4 regions of the Pseudomonas sp. Tri1 genome follow, and region 4 is predicted to be linked to each of the others. Evidence: predicted binding sites of a transcription regulator. Region 4 holds the regulator's gene; each other region holds the start of a gene.

Region 1 (4,454 bases), 1.9 Mb from region 4:
ACGCGTTTCTGCGCCATCCACCACTGGGCCACGAGGCTGAAGCCGGTAAGCGCCGCGTCGAGCCAGGGCTGGGCGGCGTCGGTCCAGTGCGCCATGGCGGCGCCCAGGATCAAACTGCCTGCCGCACCAATGGCCAGGCCGAGCAGCACCGACGGCGTGCCCAGGTACGTCACCTGACGGCCATCATGATGCTGTCCGGCACGGGTCCATTGCCACCAGCCATAGAGTTGCAGCGCGGCGTAGATCACCTGCAGCAACATGTCTGAGTACAACTTCACTTCGAAGAAAATCCAGCTGTACAGCAACACCATGACCAGGCCGATCGGCCAGCACCAGGGGTTCTGCTTGACCGTCAACCAGACAGCAATCACGCCGAGGGCTGCGGCAAACAGTTCAAGCCCGGACATGGCGGTTCCTTGGGAAAATAGGAGAGGGCGGCGATTGTAAACGTTATGCAGTGGCCAGCTCCAATATCAATGCTGGCTGTGCCGCCGCTATCGCGAGCCGGCTCGCTCCCACAAGGGACTTGCGGTGTGGGGCCAATACAAAAAAAACCTGCGGGAGCGAGCTTGCTCGCGATAGCGGTGGCTCAGCTTGTATCAGTGCTGATATGTACCGTCGCCATCGCGAGCAAGCTCGCCTCCCACAAAAGGGGCCATCAATCCTTAGACACGGAACTGTGTGAGCAACCCGTTCAACTGCTCACTCAGAGCCTTGAGCCGCGTGCTCGCCAGGCTCGACTGTTCGGCGGCCAGGGCGGTGCTGTGGGACAGGCCGGCCGCCTGGGTGACGTTCTGGTTGATGTCTTCCACCACATGGGCCTGCTGCAGGGTGGCGCTGGCGATGGAAGCGTTCAGGCTGTTGAGGTTGCGCAAGGCCTGGCCGATGGCGTTGAGGCTGGCGCCCGCCAGGCCGGCTTGTTCGATGGTGAGCTGCGAGGCTCGGCTGCTGTCGCTGATGACTTTTACCGCCGCTTCGGAATGGTTCTGCAGACGTTCGATCATTGCCTGGATTTCGGCGGTGGACTTTTGCGTGCGCTGGGCCAGCAGCCGTACTTCGTCAGCCACCACCGCAAAGCCGCGGCCTTGCTCACCGGCGCGAGCGGCCTCGATGGCGGCGTTGAGGGCCAGCAGGTTGGTCTGCTCGGCAATCGAGCGGATCACCTCCAGCACGCTGCCAATCTGGGTGCTTTCGCTGGCCAGGGTGCGAATCACTTCCACCGCCTGATCGATGGTCTGGGAGAGGCGGTCGATCTGTTGCAGGCTGCCGTCGATATTGACCTGGCCTTGCTGGGCCTGGGATTCGGCGTCACGCATCTCGCTGGCGGCGTGTTCGGCGTTCTTCGCCACGTCCTGCACGCCATAGGTCACTTCGTTGATCGCGGTGGCCACCAGTTCCATTTGTTGCGATTGCTGCTGGCTGCGCTCCTGTGCCTGGGCGGCGTCGTTGCCCAACTCGTTGGAGGATTGTCCCAGCGCGCTGGCCGAGGCTTGCAGTTGGGTCACCACTTGCCTCAGCTTGGCGGTAAAGGCATTGAAGTGCCGCGCCAGTTGGGTGACTTCGTCCTGGCCGTGGGTGTCGAGGGTGCGGGTCAAGTCGCTTTCGCCGCTGGCGATGTTGGCCATGGCGTTGACCGTTTCCTGCAGGGGGCGAACGATGCTGCGCACAATCAAGGTCAGCAGCAGGCCCATGAGCAGGGTGATCACCAGTCCGATCACGGTGGCTTTGATCACCTGGGACTGGAATTCGGCTTGCACGTCATCAACATACACGCCCGAACCGATGATCCAACCCCACGGCTCGAACAGTTTGACGTAGGAAGTCTTGCCCACCGGCGCCTCGGCCCCCGGTTTCGGCCAGAGGTAGTTGATCATGCCGGCGCCCTTGGACTTGGCGATGGCAACCATCTCATTGAACAGCGCATAACCGTTCGGGTCGCGGATCGCCGAGAGGTTCTGGCCTTCGAGTTTCGGGTTGGCCGGGTGCATGACCATGACGGGCGTCAGGTCGTTGATCCAGAAATAATCAGTCTCGTTATAGCGCAGGCCACGCACGGCGCTGAGGGCCTGCTTTTGCGCGGCGTCGCGGGTCAGGGTGCCGGCAGTTTCCAGGCCATGGTAATAGCTCAGCACGCCGCTGGCGGTCTGCACCACATGCTGGGTTTTCTGCACTTTGGCTTGGTAGAGGTCGCTATGGATCTGTATAAGCATCAACGCGCCCAAGGTGAACAACATCACGATGGCCACGATCAGGATGAGCCACAAGCGTCGGCTGATCGACACACTGCGCAAGCTATTCATACGCTGTCACTCCGGTTTCTTATTCTTGTCATAACGACGGCCGGCACTGTAGCGCCTGGCAGCTATCCATCATTGACCTGAGTCATAACGCGGCAGCGTTATCAGGGCTTGTCTGATAGGATTTCGGCCCCGCAGCGCAAAACCTGAGCCTGTCCTGATTTTTTCATTGGTTTTTTTGAAAAATCGCAGTCACCGTGCACCCGCTGTTTTCACTCGCATACCGCTTAAAATTTGATGAGACCTGCGCAAGCATAGTCTTTTGGGGGATGAATGGATTTGTGGACCGCCTTTTCGGCACTGATTCTTGGCGTGGTAGAAGGCTTGACGGAGTTCCTGCCGATTTCCAGCACGGGGCACCAGATCATTGTCGCTGACTTGCTAGAGTTCGGCGGCGAGCGCTCTATGGCGTTCAACATCATTATCCAGCTTGGCGCGATCCTGGCGGTGGTGTGGGAGTTTCGGCGCAAGATCTTCGACGTGGTGCTGGGCTTGCCGACGCAACCCAGCGCTCGCCGGTTTACCGCCAACCTGCTGATCGCTTTCCTGCCCGCCGTGGTGCTGGGCGTGCTGTTTGCTGATCTGATCCACGAGTACCTGTTCAACCCGGTCACGGTGGCGATGGCGCTGGTGTTGGGTGGCTTGGTGATGCTCTGGGCCGAGAAGCGCCAGCATCAAGTGCATGCCGAAACGGTGGATGAGATCAGTTGGAAGGATGCGCTGAAGGTCGGCCTGGCCCAGTGCATTGCGATGATTCCCGGGACTTCCCGTTCGGGCGCAACGATCATCGGTGGGTTGCTGTTCGGGCTGTCACGCAAGACCGCGACCGAGTTTTCGTTCTTCCTGGCGATGCCGACCATGGTCGGGGCAGCCGTCTATTCGGGCTATAAGTACCGCGAACTGTTCGTTCCGGCGGATTTCCCGGTGTTCGCCATCGGTTTCGTCACCGCGTTCATCTTCGCCATGATTGCGGTCAAGGGCCTGCTGCGCTTTATCGCCAGTCACAGCTACGCGGTGTTCGCCTGGTATCGGATCGCGTTCGGCCTGTTGATCCTGGCAACCTGGCAATTCGGTTGGGTGGACTGGGCGGCAGCCCGGCCATGAACGATTTCGGTGCCCGCAAACGCTCCGCGCACACTGCCGACGGTGCCGTGCAGAACCTGCGGCTCAAGTTGATCGTGTTTGCGCTGCTGTGTGCCTTGCCGTTGTTCGGTTCGCTCATGCTCGGATTGCGAGCCGTGTCCTGGGTGCCGATGACAGCCTATGGGCTCGTCAGTCTGGTGGCGTTTCTGCTCTACTGGAGTGACAAGCGCAAGGCCCGTGCCGACGCCTGGCGCATCCCCGAGAATGTGCTGCATGCCGTGGAACTGGCGGGCGGTTGGCCGGGGGCATTGCTGGCCCAGCAGGTGTTTCGCCACAAAACCCGCAAGGTGTCGTTCCAGGTGGTGTTCTGGTTCATCGTCCTGCTGCACCAAGTGTTCTGGATCGACCAGTTGTTCCTCGGGCGCCTGCTGGCGTTGTTCTAGAGCAGCAACCCGACCTGGGTGCGCTTGGGCAATTTGCTGACCACCAATTGGTGAGAGCGTTGCAGCAGGCCTTGCAGCTCGTCGGCGCCCAGCGGGTAGGGCAGGTGCATGATGATCCACTGGGCCCGCGCCAGGTAGGGCGCCGGATGAATGCCCGGGCGGTCGCAATGACCGAGGAACAGATCCTTGTCGACCTTGAACGCCAACGAATCGCTGCGCAGGCCTTGGAGAGCGAACATCTTGTTTCCGGCGATGGAGAACACCCGCACGCCGCCCCATTTGTAGTCTTCCCGAGCACCGGGCAAGCCCAGGCAAAATTGCGCGACATCCTCTTCGCTCAAGCTCATATCTTTCTATCTCCACAGCCTTCGAACGCTTCTACCAGATGGTCGATCCATGCGCGCACCGCCGGCAGCATGCCACGTCGATGCGGGTAGACCGCCTGCAGCCAGCCATCGGGTAGCGACCATCCAGGCAATAATTCCACCAGTGTGCCGTCTTGCAATTCCTGCTCGCAATACATACTTGGCAGTAAGGTAAAACCCAAGCCGGCAAGGGTGCAGGCACGGCGTACGACAAAGTCGTCGATGCCCAGGCGGGCCTCCAGGGCCAGTTCGACACTTTCCCCGTT
Region 2 (4,454 bases), 1.4 Mb from region 4:
CTCGCTGGAAGCGGCGGTTTGTTCGGACACATCGCGCACGTTCACGACGCTGCGGTTGATCTCTTCGGCCACGGCGCTCTGCTGCTCGGCCGCGGCGGCGATCTGCTGATTCATCGATTGGATTGCCGAGACGGTGCGGGTGATGTTTTCCAGTGAGCCGCCGGCGCGTCGGGTCAGTTCGACGCTGCTGTCGGTCAGGTTGCGGCTGTTGTCCAGGGTGGTCGCGACCTGTTCGGTGCCCGATTGCAGGCCCAGGATCAGTTCCTCGATCTCTTCAGTGGACTTCTGGGTGCGCTGGGCCAGGCTGCGCACCTCGTCGGCCACCACCGCAAAACCACGCCCGGCCTCACCGGCCCGGGCCGCTTCGATGGCGGCGTTGAGGGCCAGCAGGTTGGTTTGCTGGGCCACGGATTTGATCACGTCCAGCACGCTACCGATTTTGTCGCTCTCGCGTTTGAGATGACCCATGGCTTCGGTGGAGTTGCCCACTTCCTTGGACAGGCGTTCGATCTGGGCGATGGCTTCGCCGACCACTTTTTCGCCTTCGCGAGCTTGTTGGTCAGCGGCAACGGCTGCTTCGGAGGCTTCCTCGGCATTGCGCGCCACTTCCTGCACTGTGGCGGTCATTTCGTGCATGGCTGTGGCGACCTGATCGGTTTCCACTTTCTGGCTGTTGACCCCGGCGCTGGTCTGTTCGGTAACGGTCGAGAGCTGTTCGGCGGCGCTGGCGATTTGCGTGACGCCGTCGCTGATGCCGCTGATCAGTTGCCGCAGGCTGATCACCATGCGCTGCAGGCTGCCTTGCAACTGGCCCATGTCGTCACGGCGGGTGACCACCAGGTTTTGACTCAAGTCGCCGGAGGCGACACGTTCGAGGGCAACCAGGGTTTGCTGCAGTGGAGCGACGATCTGCCGGGTAATGATCCATGCGGCCAGCAGGCCAAACGCTAACGCCAGGATGGTGACGATGATCAGCGTTTCTTTTGCTTGGGCCGTCTCCTGGTCGCGTTTCTCGATTTGCGAGGTAGTCAATTGATTGTTCAGTTCATTCAACCGGGCGTCGTGATCCACCATTTTCTTGAGAGCCGAGGCGCTGGCCACCTGTGAATCGCGGAACTGGCTGACAGCAGCACGATAGGCTTTCATCGATTCACTGGCTTGTTGCAGGTCGGCGGTGTGTTGTTCCGGCAGTTTGCCCGGTAGGCTTTCAAGGTTTTTCAAGACGTTTTCGATGGCGTCCAGCGCTGGTTGCTCAGCTTCCGCCTTGCCGCTGTAGGTGTAGCCGCGGACCTGGTAGCGCGCTTGCTGGAGCAGTTTGCTCAGCTCCACCACACTGTTGAATTGCGGGACGCTGTCGCCTTGGCGCAAGGCATTTTCGACTTCTGTCACCTTGGCCACGGCGTTGTCGGCGTTGGCGCCAAGCTTGGAGCGGGCCGATTCGCGGTTCTGCGTCGCCTGGGTCAGGTCGGCAAAGGCACGTTTGTACTCATCGAGGATAGCCAGTTGCTGATTGAGCAATTCCTGGTCTGCCGGGCGCACAAACCGTTTGAGGGCAGCTTGTATGCTCTCCTGGAGCTTGCCCAGGAACTCGCTGACGGTAGCCGGCCCTTGTTCGCCGCGGCGCATCTCATAGTCGAGGCTGGCGACGCGCAAATCCTTGGCCAACTCATTGAGGCTGGAGATGGAAGCCTGTTTATCGGCACGGCTGATTACGCTGCTCAGGCTGTTCCAACCTGCGAAGGTGCTCAGGAGGGTCATAAGCAGGACCAGGCCGAAGCCGAAACCTAGCTTGCGGTTGACACTTACGTTTCCCAGCTTTTCGGTTAGCCAACTGAACATGCCGATACTCCTTCGAACCTTTTATAGGTCTTATGAGAAGAGTATCGACCATGTCACGGGGATCTGTAGAAAATAGGTGGGGGCATTGCTGCGGTGAGGGCGCTCGGCTGCGAGCGCTCGTCAGTCCAAGCGAGGTGGGTGGCCGCTCGCGCCCAGCGGGCGCAGAGCCCTCTCCATGGGGTGTATGCCTGCCCTTGAGGTTAGACCTTGAAGCGTCCTACCAGTGTCTGCAAGTGAACGCCCAGCCGCGCCAGTTCGGCACTGGAGGCGGCGGTTTCCTCGCTGGAAGCGGCGGTCTGTTCGGAGATATCGCGCACGTTCACGACGCTGCGGTTGATCTCTTCGGCCACGGCGCTCTGCTGCTCGGCTGCGGCGGCGATCTGCTGATTCATCGATTGGATTGCCGAGACAGTACGGGTGATGTTTTCCAGTGAGCCGCCGGCGCGCCGGGTCAGTTCGACGCTGCTGTCGGTCAGGTTGCGGCTGTTGTCCAGGGTGGTCGCGACCTGTTCGGTGCCCGATTGCAGGCTGCCGATCAGCGCTTCGATTTCTTCGGTGGACTTCTGGGTTCGCTGGGCCAGGCCACGAACCTCGTCGGCCACCACCGCAAAACCACGTCCGGCGTCACCGGCCCGAGCCGCCTCGATGGCGGCGTTGAGGGCCAGCAGGTTGGTTTGCTGGGCGACGGATTTGATCACGTCCAGCACTCTGCCGATCTTGTCACTCTCGCGTTTGAGATGACCCATGGCTTCGGTGGAGTTGCCCACTTCCTTGGACAGGCGTTCGATCTGGGCGATGGCTTCACCCACCACTTTTTCGCCTTCGCGAGCCTGCTGGTCCGCGGCGACCGCTGCTTCGGAGGCTTGCTCGGCATTGCGCGCCACTTCCTGCACCGTGGCGGTCATTTCGTGCATGGCGGTGGCGACCTGATCGGTTTCCACTTTCTGGCTGTTGACCCCGGCGCTGGTCTGTTCGGTAACGGCCGAGAGCTGTTCGGCGGCGCTGGCGATTTGTGTGACGCTGTCGCTGATACCGCCGATCAATTGGCGCAGACCCACGGTCATGCTCTGCATGGCACGTTGCAGTTGGCCCAGTTCGTCGCGGCGCTCGGAGCTGAGGTTGTGGGTCAAGTCACCTGCCGCCACGCGCTCGGCGACCTTGAGGGTCTGCTCCAGCGGGCTGACGATCTGCCGGGTAATGGCCATGGCTGCGATCACCCCGAGCAACAGGGCCAGCGCGGCGGCTGAAACCAGGAGCATTTTGGCTTTGTCGGCATCATGGTCGCGCACGACTGTTTGAGACAGGGTGAGGTCTCTACTGGCCCCGCGTAGCACAATTCCCAAGTCGGACATGCGCTGGATAGCGGCAGCGCTGGCGGTCTGGGCTTCACGGAACTGGCTGACTGCAGCACGATAGGTCTTGAACGACTCGTTGGCCTGTTGCAGATTGACGGCGTGTTCATCGGGCAGTTGGGCCGGCAGGCTGCCGAGGATTTTCAACGCGTTATCGATGGCATCCAGGGCCGGTTGTTCGGCGTCGGCCTGACCGCTGTAGGTATAGCCGCGAACCTGATAGCGGGCTTGCTGGATTGCCTTGCCCAGGCTTACCACACTGTCGAGTTGAGTAGCGTTGCCGCCTTGCCGTATGGCGTTTTCAACGCTGGCGACGCGGGCCACGGCATTATCCGCGCTGGCGCCCAATTTTCCGCGCGCACCCTCACGACTGGCAATGGCACGGGTCAACTCGGCGAAGGCAACCTTGTAGTCGGCGACAGCGGCCAGTTGTTTGTCGATGAGTGCTACATCGGCAGGCTGCTCGACCGGTTGACGGGCGGTCTGGAGCCCGGGCTCCAATTTGCCGATCAGATCGTTGATTTCCCCCGGACCTTTTTCACCGCGGGTCGAGTAATAGTCCATGCGTGCAGAGCGCAGGTCCTTGGTCAGGTCGTTCAGGCTGGCGATGAGCCCCAGCGTATCGCCGCGGGCAATCACGCTACCCAGGCCGGTCCATCCGGTGAAGGCGATCATCAAGGTTAAGAGCAGTACCAGACCGAAACCGAAGCCGAGTTTGCGATTGACGCCTACGTTACCTAGCCATTGGAACATGCTGATACTCCCTTGGAGGGCGAAACTGCTTTGTATAAAGCACTATCGGCCCATCAGGGGGGAACTGGAGAAATGAGCTAAATGAGCTTGGACACTGTGGCAAGCCACGGGGATCAGAACAACCGTGCGAGCAGGGCGGTGACCGCGGTCTCGACCCGCAGGATCCGCTCGCCCAATTGCACCGGTTGCAGGCCGGCCTTGGCCAGCAGGTCGATCTCGTAGGGAATCCAGCCGCCCTCCGGGCCGATCGCCAAGGTCACCGGCTCTGCCAGCGCACGCGGGCAGGGCGGGTAGTTGCCGGGATGACCGACCAGGCCCAAGGTGCCGTCGGTAATGGCCGGCAGGCGGTCTTCAACGAAGGGTTTGAAGCGTTTTTCGATGATGATTTCCGGCAGCACGCTGTCCCGGGCTTGTTCCAGGCCCAGGATCAGTTGCTCGCGAATGGCCTCGGGCTCGAGGAACGGCGTCTGCCAGAAGCTCTTTTCCACGCGATAGCTGTTGACCAGCACT
Region 3 (4,454 bases), 1.4 Mb from region 4:
CAGGCACTGACCGGCGGATTGACCGACTGGGCGCAACGCCCGGAAGGTTGGCTGGCCTTGGTGCTCTCACTCGACCAACTCCCGCGAATGATTTTTCGCGACACCCCCAAGGCCTTTTCCGGCGACCTGCGTGCCCAAGCGCTAGTGGCCCAGGGCCTGGCGGCGGGTTTCGACCGGCAACTCAAGCCGATCCAGCGGGTGTTCATCTACCTGGTGCTCGAACACTGCGAAAACCTGGCGGTGCAGAACGAAGCCGTGTCACGGTTTATCGACCTGGTCCGAGAGCAACCCGAAGCGGATCGGGCGGTGTTTGAAGACAACCTGGATTATGCCGAACGGCATCAGAAGATCATTGCCCGGTTTGGACGCTTTCCCCATCGCAATGCGGTGTTGGGGCGCGAGTCCACGGCTGAGGAAATCGAGTTCTTGAACAGGCCTGGGTCCAGGTTCTGATTTTTGCTGTGAGGCTGATGCCGCTATCGCGGGCAAGCCCGCTCCCACATTCGACCGCGTGCTAACAGTAGGCTCGGTTCAATGTGGGAGCGAGCTTGCTCGCGATGGGGCCAGTCCAGGCGCTAGATTCGGAAGCTGCCTACCAACTGCTTCAACCGCGCCGCCTGCTGTTCCAGGTCAGCACAGGCGCGCAAGGTAGCCTGCAGGTTTTCCACGCCTTCCTGGTTCAGCGTGTTGATCTCGGTGATGTCGACATTGATCGATTCCACCACGGCGGTCTGTTCTTCGGTGGCGGTGGCCACGGACTGGTTCATGCCGTCGATTTCACCGATGCGCTGGGTCACGCTGCCCAGGCGTTCGCCGGCCTGGTTGGCGATGCCGACGCTGCTTTCGCTCTGGCGCTGGCTGTCGGTCATGGTCAGCACCGCTTCCCGGGCGCCGACTTGCAGTTCTTCGATCATCTTCTGCACTTGCTGCGCCGAATCCTGGGTGCGGTGGGCGAGGTTGCGCACTTCATCGGCCACCACCGCGAAGCCGCGTCCGGCTTCACCGGCCCGGGCGGCTTCGATGGCGGCATTCAGGGCGAGCAGGTTGGTCTGCTGGGAAATGCTGGTGATCACCTCCAGGATCTGGCCGATGTTCACCGTGTTGCTGTTCAGGGTTTCGATGTTGCCGCATGAATCGCTGATCTTGGCTGACAACTGCTGCATGGCGGCGATGGTTTTATCCACCACGTGCTGGCCGTCTTCAGCCAGGCTGCGGGCATCGCTGGAGTGCTGCGAAGCGAGGGCGGCGTTCTGGGCGATTTCCTGGGCGGCGGCGCCGAGTTGGTTGATGGCTGCGGCTACGCTGCTGGTGCGCGACGCCTGCTGGTCGGAGTTGAACATCGACGAGTTGGACGCACTGACCACGCGCAGGGCGACTTCATTGACCTGGCCGGTGGCCGAGGCTACCTCACGGATCGAGGTATGGATGCGCTCGACAAAACGGTTGAACGAAGTACCCAGGGCGCCGAACTCATCGTGGCCATGGATGACCAGGCGTCGGGTCAGGTCGCCTTCGCCTTCGGCGATGTCATGCATGGCGCGGCCCATGGTCAGCAGCGGTTGCATCAGCACGCGGATCAACATGCCCAGTAGGGCGATGATGAACACCACGGCAATGGTCATGGCGATCAGTGCCGAGGTCCGGAACTCGCTGAGCATCGCCAGGGCGGTGTCCTTGTCGAGCACCAGTGCCACATACCAATCGGCCCCCGGCAAACCATTGACGTGGGTGAAGGAGATGAACTGGGTCTTGCCGTCGAGCTCGACCTCTTTGACGCCCGGGCTGATTTGCGGTGCACCGTTGGGGTAGGCCTCGGCCAGGGTCTTGAGTACGCGCTTGCTGTCGGGGTGGATGAGGATCTTGCCGTCGGCGCTGACGATGAACGCATGGCCGTGGCCGCCGAAATTCAGCGAGTTGATGATGGCGCTGACGCTGGACAGGTCGATGTCTGCACCGGCCACGCCGATCATCTGGTTCTGGTGCTGCACGGGGGTGGCGACGGTGATCACCAGTTTGCCCGACGAGGCGGCAATGTAGGGCTCGGTCACGATGGTTTGCTGTGCGCTACTGGCGGCCTTGTACCAGCCACGGGCGCGGGGGTCGTAATCGGCGGCGCGATTGCCGGCCGGTACCGAGAACATCACGCCGTCGGTGCCACCGAAATAGCTGAGCTGAAAATTGCTGGTGTATGCCGGCAGGCCCACGGCGCGTTTGAGGCTGTCGGCGCTGCTGCCGTCTACGGCGATCTGCTGGGCCAGCGATTGCAGCAATTGGATACGGCCTTCGACCCACGTCTGGATGTTACGACTGGTCAGGTTGCCGAGTTCCTGCATGGAGGTTTCGGTGCTGGCGTGCAGGCTTTGGCGCTGCCGATAGTCGTTGAACAGGATGAAACAAGCGAATGCAACGGCTACCACGAGAGCAGCAGCCAGCAGTATTTTGTGGCTGAATTTCATGTTTCTGGTCATTAAGAACACTACCGCGGAGAGACGGGTCAGGACGGGGCGTCAATTTGCCATAACGCAGTAGATTGCGCTGTTTCTTTTTATCGGCGCAGGAACCCGTCCCATCAGCCGTCTGCGATTCCATTCCGACGAAATGCACGATGCTGTCACAAACTGAGTGTTTCACCTATGAAACACCTGGCGAAGCCCAATAAATACCGGGGCCGTCGGGGAACCAGATAGGGGTTTTCTCTTCTAAGCTTCTGGTTGGCACCCTGCCACCCCCTTCCGTTCCAGGAGTTACACCATGTCGCTGCGATCTATCGCCTTGTTGTTTGTATGCGTCGTACTGACTGCGTGCAGCAAGGTCAACCAGGAAAACTATTCGAAGCTGTCGGCTGGCATGCCCAAGTCCGAAGTCGAAACGTTACTGGGGAAACCGACCGATTGTTCAGGCGCGCTCGGCATGTCCAGTTGCACCTGGGGCGATCAGAAAAGCTTTATCAGCGTGCAGTACGCTGGTGACAAAGTGTTGATGTTTTCCGGCCAAGGCCTGAAGTAAACCGGGGATAGTGTCCTGTGTGATCGGTTCTGCCAGTCAAGTTCGCCTTCGAATTTGAGCCGACGAACTCACCACGCAGGTCACTCAGTGCCCGCGGGAGAAAAATAATGATGCGGTTAGTGTTAGTGTTTTTAGCTGGCCTGGTTTTGGCTGGCTGTGCCACTTCTGGCGAAGACCCGTTGGCACCCAAGACTGTCAACAGCGTCAACCTCAAGCGTTACCAAGGGACCTGGTACGAGTTGGCCCGCCTGCCCATGTATTTCCAGCGCAATTGCGCCCAATCGGAAGCTCACTACACCCTCAAGCCTGACGGCAATATGGGTGTGCTCAATCGCTGCCTGACTTCGGACTGGCAGTGGGAAGAGGCCAAGGGCACTGCGACGCCACAGGTGCCGGGCAAGACCGACAAGCTCTGGGTCGAGTTCGACAACTGGTTTTCACGGATCGTGCCGGGCGTGGCGAAAGGGCAGTACTGGGTGTTGTACGTCAGCGACGACTACAAGACCGCCATCGTCGGCGACCCGAGCCGCCGCTATATGTGGCTGCTGTCCCGTACGCCGACCGTCAATAGCGTTGTGCGCGAAGAGCTGCTGAGCACGGCGCGTCAGCAGGGCTACGATACGACACGCTTGATCTGGCGCGCGTCGGATCGACAGATGGCCAAGACTTCAGACTAATTGCCTCCCGAGAACCAATGTGGGAGCGGGCTTGCTCGCGATGACGGACTTTCAATCAACCTCAGTGTTGAATGAGAAGGCCTCATCGCGAGCAAGCTCGCTCCCACATTTTTTATCCGCGTCAGCCTAAAAGTTCGCGCAGCACCTGGGTAAACGCCTGGGCGCTTTCTTCTTCGCCGGCATGGCGTCCGTCGCGCACCACCCATTGTCCGCCAACCATCACATCGCGCACCTGGCGATCCCCGCCGGCAAACAGCCAGCGATTGAGAATCCCGTCACCATGGGCCGTGGCCAGGTACGGATCGTTGCCATCGAGTACCAGCCAGTCGGCGCGCTTGCCGATTTCGAGAGCACCGACCGGTTGCCCCAAGGCCTGGGCGCCACCTTCCAGCGCCGCATCGAACAAGGTACGACCGACCATTGGCTGATCCGCCCGATACAAGCGGTTGCGGCGTTGGTCCCGCAGGCGCTGGCCATATTCCAACCAGCGCAACTCTTCGACCACACTGAGCGACACATGACTGTCGGAACCGATGCCCAGGCGCCCGCCTTGTGCGAGGAAGTCCACGGCTGGAAAAATTCCGTCGCCCAGGTTGGCTTCGGTGGTCAGGCACAGGCCGGCGATGGCCCGGCTCTTGGCCATGAGGCTGACTTCATCAGCGTTGGCGTGGGTCGCGTGGACCAGGCACCAGCGCTGATCCACCTCGGTGTTTTCGTACAGCCATTGCAACGGACGAGCGCCGCTCCAGCTCAGGCAATCGTCCACCTCTT
Region 4 (4,454 bases):
CTGCATCATCGGGTCGACTTTCCAGCTCGACCAGTTGCTCAGACAGTTGCTCTAGAATCTCGCCGGCCTCAACCAGGAAATCCTGAAGGATCTCTTCATCGGCGCCGAAGCTCATTAATGGCTGCTCCTAAAACAGGGCTAAAACTCAGAATCCAAGGCTGGACAGCAAATCGTCCACATCGTCCTGACCGGACATAACGTCTTCTCTTTTATCGGCATGAATCTGCGGACCTTCACCCTGCGAGAGATGTTTTTGTGGATCTTTTTCAGCAAGCATCGCTTCACGGTCGTGTTCGATGCCGGCAAAGCGGTCGACCTGGCTGGCCATCAACACCAGTTTGAGCAAATTGCTTTCTACTTCGGTGACCAATTGGGTTACGCGCTTGATCACTTGACCGGTCAGGTCCTGATAGTCCTGAGCCAGCAGAATGTCGTTGAGATTGCTTGCCACCGCGCGGTTCTCGGTGCTGCTGCGCGTCAGGAAACCGTCGACCCGACGGGCCAGCTCCCGAAACTCTTCAGCCCCTACTTCGCGGCGCATGAACCGACCCCAGTCGGTGCTCAAGGCCTGGGCTTCGTCGCTCAGGCCATTGACCAGCGGCGTTGCGCTTTCCACCAGGTCCATGGTGCGGTTGGCCGCAGCTTCGGTCAGCTTGACCACATAACCCAGACGCTCGGTGGCATCGGTGATCTGCGAGACTTCCTCGGCCTGCGGCATATTCGGGTCGATCTGGAAATTGACAATCGCGCTGTGCAGTTCACGCGTGAGCTTGCCCACTTCCTGATACAGACCACGGTCACGGGTCTGGTTGAGCTCATGGATCATTTGAACCGCATCGCCAAAGCGGCCTTTTTCAAGGCTGTCGACCAGTTCGCGGGCATGTTTTTTCAGGGTCGATTCGAAGTCGCCCATTGAAGATTCGTTGTCCATAGCTCCCCCGTGGCGCCGTTAACCGATGCGTTCGAAGATTTTTTCGATCTTCTCTTTCAACGCCTGGGCCGTGAAGGGTTTGACCACATAGCCGTTCACACCGGCCTGGGCCGCTTCGATGATCTGCTCGCGCTTGGCTTCGGCAGTTACCATCAGCACCGGAAGGTGCTTGAGTTTTTCGTCGGCGCGCACATGGCGCAGCAAGTCGATACCGGTCATGCCGGGCATGTTCCAGTCAGTCACCAGAAAGTCGATGCTCCCGCTGTTGAGAACCGGAATGGCAGTGGTGCCATCGTCGGCCTCGACCGTGTTGGTGAACCCAAGGTCACGCAACAGGTTTTTTATGATCCGCCGCATCGTTGAGAAGTCATCAACGATGAGGATTTTCATGTTCTTGTCCAATTCGACCTCCAAGCAGTCTTAAACGTGTCCAGCACCTGAACGCGCCATTTCAATCAATCCGGCACAACACTCGACAACGGCCTGGAGCCCCACGGATGGAGACTGGTGCGACGTATGCCAGACCAACCCCGTTCGCAGTGCTCCCACACAGCTGTCAGCGCGCTCGCCACTCCCCCAAACGCCCCCGCAAACGGGCCGCGCACTGGCTGTGTAACTGGCTGACCCGCGATTCGCTGACCCCCAGGACCTCACCGATTTCCTTGAGGTTCAGCTCTTCGTCGTAGTACAGCGCCAAGACCAGTCGCTCACGCTCCGGCAAATTGGCAATCGCATCCGCCAGCGCGCTCTGGAAACGCTCATCTTCCAGGTCACGCGACGGCTCCATGTGAGCACTCGCGTTATCCTCGTGCAGCCCTTCGTGTTCGCCGTCCTGCAACAGGTCATCGAAACTGAACAGGCGACTGCCCAAGGTATCGTTCAAAATCCCGTAATAATCGTCGAGACTCAACTGGAGTTCGGCCGCAACCTCGTGATCTTTAGCGTCACGCCCGGTTTTAGCTTCAATAGCGCGGATCGCGTCACTGACCATGCGGGTATTGCGGTGCACCGAACGCGGCGCCCAATCGCCCTTGCGGACTTCATCGAGCATCGCCCCACGAATGCGGATACCGGCATACGTCTCGAAACTGGCGCCCTTGCTCGCGTCGTATTTGTTCGACACTTCGAGCAGGCCGATCATGCCCGCCTGGATCAAGTCCTCGACCTGGACACTGGCCGGCAACCGCGCCAGCAAGTGATAGGCGATGCGCTTGACCAGGGGTGCATAACGCTCAATCAATTCATATTGGGCGTCCCGTGCCGATTTTTTGTAGAGATGGTTGTAACCGCTGGCTGTCATAACACGGGCCCTGCTGTTTGTTGCACGAGACGCTCGACGAAAAACTCCAGATGCCCACGAGGGTTGGCCGGCAGTGGCCAGGTATCCACCTTCTGGGCGATAGCCTTGAACGCCAGCGCGCATTTGGAACGGGGAAAGGCTTCATAAACGGCACGTTGTTTCTGGACGGCCTTGCGTACGCTTTCGTCGTAGGGCACAGCGCCGACATATTGTAGGGCGACGTCCAGGAAACGATCCGTGACCTTTGTCAACTTGGCGAACAGGTTGCGCCCTTCCTGCGGACTCTGGGCCATGTTGGCCAGGACGCGGAAGCGGTTCATGCCGTAGTCGCGGTTCAATAGTTTGATCAGGGCATAGGCGTCGGTGATGGAGGTCGGTTCGTCGCAGACCACCAGCAACACTTCCTGGGCCGCGCGCACGAAACTGACGACGGAGTCACCGATACCGGCAGCGGTGTCGATCACCAGCACATCGAGGTTGTCACCGATGTCGCTGAATGCCTGGATCAGGCCCGCGTGCTGGGCCGGGGTCAGGTGAACCATGCTCTGGGTGCCGGAGGCAGCCGGTACGATACGAATCCCGCCCGGTCCCTGCAGCAGCACGTCGCGCAGTTCACAGCGGCCCTCTATCACGTCCGCCAGCGTGCGCTTGGGGGTTAGCCCCAGCAGCACATCGACGTTCGCCAGGCCCAGGTCGGCGTCCAGCAGCATGACCCGTCGGCCAAGCTCTGCCAGAGCCAGGGACAAGTTCACTGACACGTTAGTCTTCCCGACGCCACCTTTGCCGCCGGTCACCGCGATCACCTGTACGGGATGCATGCTGCCCATGTTCGTTCTTTACCTTGTCTTACTTAGACGGAGGCCACATTACTGGCTGCGCGTTCACATTCGGAACAATGCATGGCAGACCATCGATGTAGGTACAAAAAATATTCATGATTACCTCAGCCGACCTGCTTGGTCGGGCTGTGGTAGATGTCAGCGAACATATCAGCCATGGCTTCTTCGCTGGGTTCTTCCTGCATTTGCACACTCACGGCACGACTGACCAATTGATGACGGCGCGGCAGATGCAAATCATCCGGGATCCGCGGCCCGTCGGTCAGGTAGGCCACCGGTAGCTCATGACCGATCGCCAGGCTCAACACCTCGCCCAGGCTTGCCGTTTCGTCCAGCTTAGTCAGGATGCAGCCAGCCAGCCCGCAGCGTTTGTAGCTGTGGTATGCGGCGGTTAGAACCTGTTTTTGGCTGGTGGTTGCCAACACGAGATAATTTTTTGACCGAATACCGCGCCCGGCCAGGCTTTCAAGCTGCATGCGCAGGGCCGGATCACTGGCTTGCAGGCCGGCAGTATCGATCAGCACGACGCGTTTGCGCAGCAGCGGTTCCAGCGCTTGAGCCAGGGATTGCCCCGGATCCACGTGGGTCACCGACACATTGAGGATTCGGCCCAGGGTCTTGAGTTGTTCCTGGGCGCCGATGCGGAAACTGTCCATGCTCACGAGGGCGATGCTCTGGGCACCGTACTTGAGTACATAACGGGCCGCGAGCTTGGCCAGGGTGGTGGTCTTGCCCATGCCGGCCGGGCCGACCATCGCAATCACCCCACCCTCTTCCAGCGGCTCGACTTCCGGCGTGGCGATCATCCGCGCCAGGTGCGCCAGCAACATGCGCCAGGCCTGACGAGGCTCTTCGATACCGTTGATCAGCGCCAGCAGGTCCCGGGACAAAGGGCCGGACAGGCCGATGCGTTGCAGGCGACGCCACAGGTTGGCCTGGGCCGGACGGCTGCCTTGCAGCTGGTTCCAGGCCAGGGAGCCGAGCTGGACTTCCATCAGTTCGCGCAGGCTGTTGAGTTCAAAACGCATCGAGTCCAGGGCACGCGGGTCGACACCACCGCTTGGTGCGGCCGGGGCCGGGGCCGGACGACGCGGTTCGACCTGGACCTGTTCGACCAGTGGCTCGGCAGCGGTCAACGGCAGGCCGGCGGTCAGTGGCTGACCGGCGAACAATTGACGATTGGTGCTAGCGCTGGTCTGGCCTTCGCTGCTGCGCAGGCTCAATTCGGCCTGGGCGCTGGCGATGCGCGACTGGGTCTTGCGCAGCTCATCCTCGAGTTCCATGTTCGGAACGCGTGGGGCCAGCGCCGACAACTTGTAATCCAGGGCAGCCGTCAACTCGACACCGCCAGCGATCCGGCGATTGCCAATGATGGCTGCTTCAG

The links. Region 4 encodes FliA, which starts transcription of late flagellar genes. Its sites were predicted from a motif close to CTAAAGTTTNNNNNNNNNNNGCCGNTAA; they were not measured.
Region 1: the regulator FliA is predicted to act here: its motif matches at 2,421-2,448, upstream of J9870_RS15975 (methyl-accepting chemotaxis protein).
Region 2: the regulator FliA is predicted to act here: its motif matches at 1,881-1,908, upstream of J9870_RS01865 (methyl-accepting chemotaxis protein).
Region 3: the regulator FliA is predicted to act here: its motif matches at 2,546-2,573, upstream of J9870_RS01750 (methyl-accepting chemotaxis protein).

The regions. Positions count from the first base shown of each region.
Region 1 is NZ_CP072913.1:3,755,467-3,759,920, reverse strand. It holds gene pnuC (nicotinamide riboside transporter PnuC) at 1-407, opposite strand, end outside; gene J9870_RS15975 (methyl-accepting chemotaxis protein) at 666-2,300, opposite strand; gene J9870_RS15970 (undecaprenyl-diphosphate phosphatase) at 2,571-3,401, shown strand; gene J9870_RS15965 (DUF1294 domain-containing protein) at 3,398-3,823, shown strand; gene J9870_RS15960 (MmcQ/YjbR family DNA-binding protein) at 3,820-4,170, opposite strand; gene J9870_RS15955 (LysR substrate-binding domain-containing protein) at 4,167-4,454, opposite strand, start outside.
Region 2 is NZ_CP072913.1:425,061-429,514, forward strand. It holds gene J9870_RS01865 (methyl-accepting chemotaxis protein) at 1-1,839, opposite strand, end outside; gene J9870_RS01870 (methyl-accepting chemotaxis protein) at 2,040-3,944, opposite strand; gene J9870_RS01875 (16S rRNA (uracil(1498)-N(3))-methyltransferase) at 4,058-4,454, opposite strand, start outside.
Region 3 is NZ_CP072913.1:395,459-399,912, forward strand. It holds gene J9870_RS01745 (DUF924 family protein) at 1-453, shown strand, start outside; gene J9870_RS01750 (methyl-accepting chemotaxis protein) at 576-2,468, opposite strand; gene J9870_RS01755 (hypothetical protein) at 2,752-3,006, shown strand; gene J9870_RS01760 (lipocalin family protein) at 3,114-3,683, shown strand; gene J9870_RS01765 (formimidoylglutamate deiminase) at 3,805-4,454, opposite strand, start outside.
Region 4 is NZ_CP072913.1:1,823,132-1,827,585, reverse strand. It holds gene J9870_RS08110 (chemotaxis protein CheA) at 1-115, opposite strand, end outside; gene J9870_RS08105 (protein phosphatase CheZ) at 146-931, opposite strand; gene J9870_RS08100 (chemotaxis response regulator CheY) at 950-1,321, opposite strand; gene fliA (RNA polymerase sigma factor FliA) at 1,488-2,231, opposite strand; gene fleN (flagellar synthesis regulator FleN) at 2,228-3,058, opposite strand; gene flhF (flagellar biosynthesis protein FlhF) at 3,175-4,454, opposite strand, start outside.